DNA from 2 places in the Melissospora conviva genome. Region 1 is predicted to be linked to the other one. Evidence: predicted binding sites of a transcription regulator. Region 1 holds the regulator's gene; the other holds the start of a gene.
The links. The regulator HrcA, encoded in region 1, represses chaperone genes, less so after heat shock. The targets are predictions, from matches to a motif close to GGTTNGCACNCTCNNNNNGAGNGTGCNAACC.
Positions count from the first base shown of each region.

Region 2: a site for HrcA is predicted at 1,428-1,458, ahead of groES (co-chaperone GroES). Genes of this name have one in related genera too.

Region 1 is NZ_JBLLDT010000010.1:52,466-54,859, reverse strand. It holds gene dnaJ (molecular chaperone DnaJ) at 1-677, opposite strand, end outside; gene hrcA (heat-inducible transcriptional repressor HrcA) at 744-1,766, opposite strand; gene ACK8GG_RS19600 (DUF4870 domain-containing protein) at 2,074-2,394, shown strand, end outside.
Region 2 is NZ_JBLLDT010000008.1:200,950-203,343, forward strand. It holds gene groL (chaperonin GroEL) at 1-913, opposite strand, end outside; gene groES (co-chaperone GroES) at 983-1,291, opposite strand; gene ACK8GG_RS18420 (THUMP-like domain-containing protein) at 1,607-2,394, shown strand, end outside.

The sequences.
Region 1 (2,394 bases):
TCCTCGACACCGGCCGGGATCTTGACCGTCAGCGAACGCCGGGTGCGGACCCGGCCGTCACCGGCGCAGGTCCCGCAGGGGTTCGGGATGGTGCTGCCGTGGCCGGAGCAGACGGTGCAGGGGCGGGCGGTCATCACCTGGCCGAGGAAGGTGCGCTGCACCGACTGGACCTCACCGCGCCCGCCGCAGGCGTCACAGGTCGCCGGGTGGGTACCGGCGGCCGTGCCGGCGCCGCTGCAGGTGGTGCAGAGCACGGCGGTGTCGACCGTGATCGGCGCCTCCACCCCGAAGGCGGTCTCGTTGAGGTCCAGCTCAAGCCGGATGATCGCGTCGGAGCCGGGCCGGGTACGCGGGCGCGGGCCTCGCCCGGCGCCGCCACCGGCGCCGCCGAAGAAGGCGTCCATGATGTCCTGGAATCCGACGAACGGGCCGGCGCCGCCGGGGGCGCCGCCACCGCCGGGGGCGAGTGGGTCACCCCCGAGGTCGACGATCTGCCGCTTCTGGTCGTCGGAGAGGACCTCGTACGCGGCGTTGATCTCCTTGAACTTCTCCTGGGCCTCCGGATCCGGATTCACGTCCGGGTGGTACTGGCGGGCCAGCTTGCGGTAGGCGCGCTTGATCTCGTCGTCGGAGGCTCCCCGGCTGACGCCGAGAATTCCGTAGTAGTCCCTGGCCACTGCGTTCGGTGTCCCCATCGTCTGTGTCGCTTGACGTTCGCCGGTCCTCGGGCCGGTTGCCCCTGGTCAGTTCTGTGCGAGCAGCTCGCCGACGTAGCGTGCCACGGCCCGCACGGTGGCGATCGTCCCGGGGTAATCCATCCGGGTCGGGCCGAGCACCCCCAGCCCGCCGACGATGGTGCTGCCGGGGCCGTACCCGGCGCTCACCACCGACGTCGCCCGCAGGTTGTCGATCTCGTTCTCGTCGCCGATGCGTACCCGGGTCGCGCTCGGTTCGGTCTCGCCGATCAGCTTGAGGAGCACGACCTCCTCCTCGAGCGCCTCGAGGACCGGCCGAAGCGAACCCTGGAAGTCAAGGAGACCACCCCGGGTCAGGTTAGCGGTGCCGGCCAGCGCGATTCGTTCCTCGTGTCGCTCGACCAGCGTCTCCAGCAGCACGGTGGCCAGGCAGGTCATCGCCCCGCGCAGCAGCGGTGACGCCTCCTCGACCAGCGTCTGCACCAGCGGCGGGGTGTCGGAGAGCTTCTTGCCGCAGAGCTTCTCGTTGACCAGCCGCCGCAGCTCGGTGACGTCCTCACCCGGGGTCGGGCCGGGCATCTCCACCAGCCGCTGCTCGACCCGGCCGGTGTCGGTGATCATCACCAGCATCAGCCGGGTGGTGGAGATCGGCACCAGCTCCAGGTGGCGTACGGCGGAACGGGCCAGGCTGGGGTACTGCACCACCGCGACCTGGCGGGTCAGCTGCGCGAGCAGTCGGACGGTGCGGTGCACGACGTCGTCGAGGTCGACGGCGCCGGCCATGAAGCGCTCGATCGCCCGCCGTTCGGCGGGCGAGAGGGGCTTGATCCGGGAGAGCCGGTCAACGAAGAGGCGGTAGCCGCGGTCGGTGGGGACCCGGCCGGCGCTGGTGTGCGGCTGCCGGATGAAGCCCTCTTCCTCCAGCACCGCCATGTCGTTGCGCACCGTGGCCGGCGAGACGCCGAGCTGGTGCCGCTCGACCAGGGCCCTGCTGCCGACCGGCTCCTGGGTGGCGACGTAGTCCTCGACGATCGCCCGCAGCACGTCGAGTTTGCGTTCGTCGAGACTCATCCCTCCCCCTTTGCGGTGACGACAGTCGAAGGTGCTGCCCCGGCAGCGGGCCCGGTGCGCGGCCACTGCCGCGGCGAGCACGCGAACCGCTGCCAGGCCGGGCGGCGACCGGATCGGCCGACCTCACGCCCTGCTGGCACTCGACTGTAGCGAGTGCCAGTGTACGTCGCGCGGGGCCGGAGCGCGATGATCAACCCGAGGTGGCGCCCGGGGCGCCGGCGCGCCTGCTCAGCGCCGGCGGTGACCGAGCTGTCGGATCGCAGTGTCGCCGTCTCGCCGGTTGCGCCTCGGCCCTACCGTTGAGGCTATGACCGATTTCCCGCCGCAACACGGATCGGACCGGCCCGATCCCACCTCTCCCCCGCCGCAGGGGCAGAACCCTCCCTACGGCTCGCCGACCTCCGGCGGCGGGCAACCCGGCGCCTACGACCAGCAGCCGGGCGAGTACGGCCAGCAGCCCGGCGCGTACGGCCAGCCCGGCGGCTACGAGCAGCCCGGCGGATACGGCCAGCCCGGCGGGTACGGCCAGCCCGGCGGTTATCCTCCGCCGGCCGGTGGGGGTTACCCGCCCTACGGCGGCCAGCCCGGCTATCCCACCGCCCCGCCGCCGCCCGGATACCCGAGCAAC
Region 2 (2,394 bases), on a different contig from region 1:
AGCCGAGCTCCGGTGCGACGAGCTCGCCGCCGGTCATGATCGCCATGTCCTGCAGCATCGCCTTGCGGCGGTCACCGAAACCGGGCGCCTTGACCGCGCAGACCTTGACGGTCTTGCGCAGGGCGTTGACGACCAGGGTGGAGAGCGCCTGGCCCTCCACGTCCTCGGCGACGATGAGCAGCGGCTTGCCGCTCTCGACGACCTTCTCCAGCAGCGGGAGCAGCTCCTCGATGGCGCTGATCTTCTGCGTGGTGATGAGGATGTAGGCGTCCTCGAGGACGGCGATCTGCTCTTCGAGGTCGGTGACGAAGTTCGGCGACAGGTAGCCCTTGTCGAACTGCAGGCCCTCGGTCACCTCGAGCGCGGTCTCCAGGGTGGAGCCCTCCTCGACGGTGATGACGCCGTCACGGCCGACCTTCTCCATCGCCTCGGCGATCAGCTCGCCGATGGTGGCGTCCTGCGCGGAGATCGTCGCCACGTGCGCGATCGACTCCTTGGAGCTGACCTCGGAGGCCTTGGCGAGCAGCGCCTCGGAGATCTTGGCGGCCGCGGCGTCGATGCCCCGCTTGACGCCGATCGGGTTGGTGCCCGCGGCGATGTTGCGCAGTCCTTCACGGACCATCGCCTGGGCCAGCACGGTCGCGGTGGTGGTCCCGTCGCCGGCGACGTCGTTGGTCTTGGTCGCCACCTCCTTGACCAGCTGCGCGCCGAGGTTCTCGTACGGGTTGGTGAGTTCGATCTCCTTGGCGATGGTCACGCCATCGTTGGTGATCGTGGGTGCGCCGAACTTCTTGTCGAGGACGACGTTGCGTCCGCGCGGGCCGAGGGTCACCTTGACCGTGTCGGCGAGCGCGTTGACGCCGTGCTCCAGCAGGTGCCGGGCGTCATCCGAGAAGCTCAGGATCTTCGCCATGAATGTCCCTCCAGGCGGCGCTGCCCCGGCCCGGCGAACCGGACCGGGGCAGCATCGTTGATCAGTTGATTACTTCTCGATGACCGCGAGGACGTCGCGGGCGGAGAGCACCAGGTACTCCTCGCCGGCGTACTTGACCTCGGTGCCGCCGTACTTGGAGTAGATGACGGTGTCACCGACCTTGACGTCGACCGGAATCCGGTTGCCGTTGTCGTCGATGCGGCCGGGGCCGACAGCGAGGACAGTGCCCTCCTGCGGCTTCTCCTTGGCGGTGTCGGGAATCACGATGCCCGACGCAGTGGTGGTCTCAGCCTCGTTCGCCTGGACCAGGATCCGGTCCTCGAGCGGCTTGATCGCAACCTTGGTCGCGGTAGTCACGGGCATACCCTCCTGGGGTACTGGTTTCTGTACCGGCCGACGGGGTCGGTCGGCGAATCTGCCACATGCCACCTGGCGGGTCCGTCGTCGCGGGTGCCGGTCCGCCGGGCGTTTCGCCCCCGGGCCGAAGCCCGGAAGCTGGCACCCTCAGGGCGAGAGTGCTAATCGCAGATTAGGCGGAGGCTGGCACTCCGTCAAGGAGAGTGCCAACAACGATGTCCCTCGTGTCCTCTTTTGCGCCCCGAGGGCCGCCGCCGGGGCCGGACCCGGGAACCGCGCGCGAAAGCGGCGCGGGGCTGCGACGACAATGGGCGCGTGGATCTCGACCAGCTCGCCGCCCTGCACACCCCGGCCGGCCGTACGGCCCTGGCGGCGGCGACCGGGCTGGCCGGCGGCGACCCGCTCACCGCCGCCGCCGCGCTGCGCGCCGGCGGCACCCCACCGGAGCTGGCGGCGGCCGCGCTGACCCAGGCCGAGCTGCGCCGCCGGGCGACCGGGAAGTTCGGGCCGGCCGCGGCACGGATGTTCTTCACCCGGGCAGGTCTGGAGCAGGCGACCCGGCAGGTCGTGGCGCAGCGGCGCGCGGCACGGCTGCACGCCGCGGGCGTACGGGCCCTCGCCGACCTCGGCTGCGGTATCGGCGCCGACGCGCTCGCCGCCGCCCGCGCCGGAATCCGGGTGCGCGCCGTCGACGCCGACCCGCTCACCGCGGCGATGGCCGCCGCCAACGCCGCCGCGCTGGGGCTCGGCGAGCTGCTCACGGTCGATTGCGCCGACGCCACGACCGTCGACCTGACCGGCGTGGACGCGGTCTTCTGCGACCCCGCCCGCCGCTCGGGAGGCCGGCGCATCTTCGACCCGGCGGCCTACTCGCCGCCCTGGGATTTCGTTGTCGGCCTGGCCGGGCGGGTCGGCCGTACAGTGGTCAAGGTCGCACCCGGCATCGACCACGCCCTGGTCCCGGCCGGCGCCGAAGCCGAGTGGGTCAGCGTCGACGGCGACCTCGTGGAGGCGGCCCTCTGGTGCGGCGATCTGGCCCAGGCGACCCACCGCGCCACGGTGATCGATCGCGGCGGGGCGGTCCACCAGCTCACCGGCTCGGG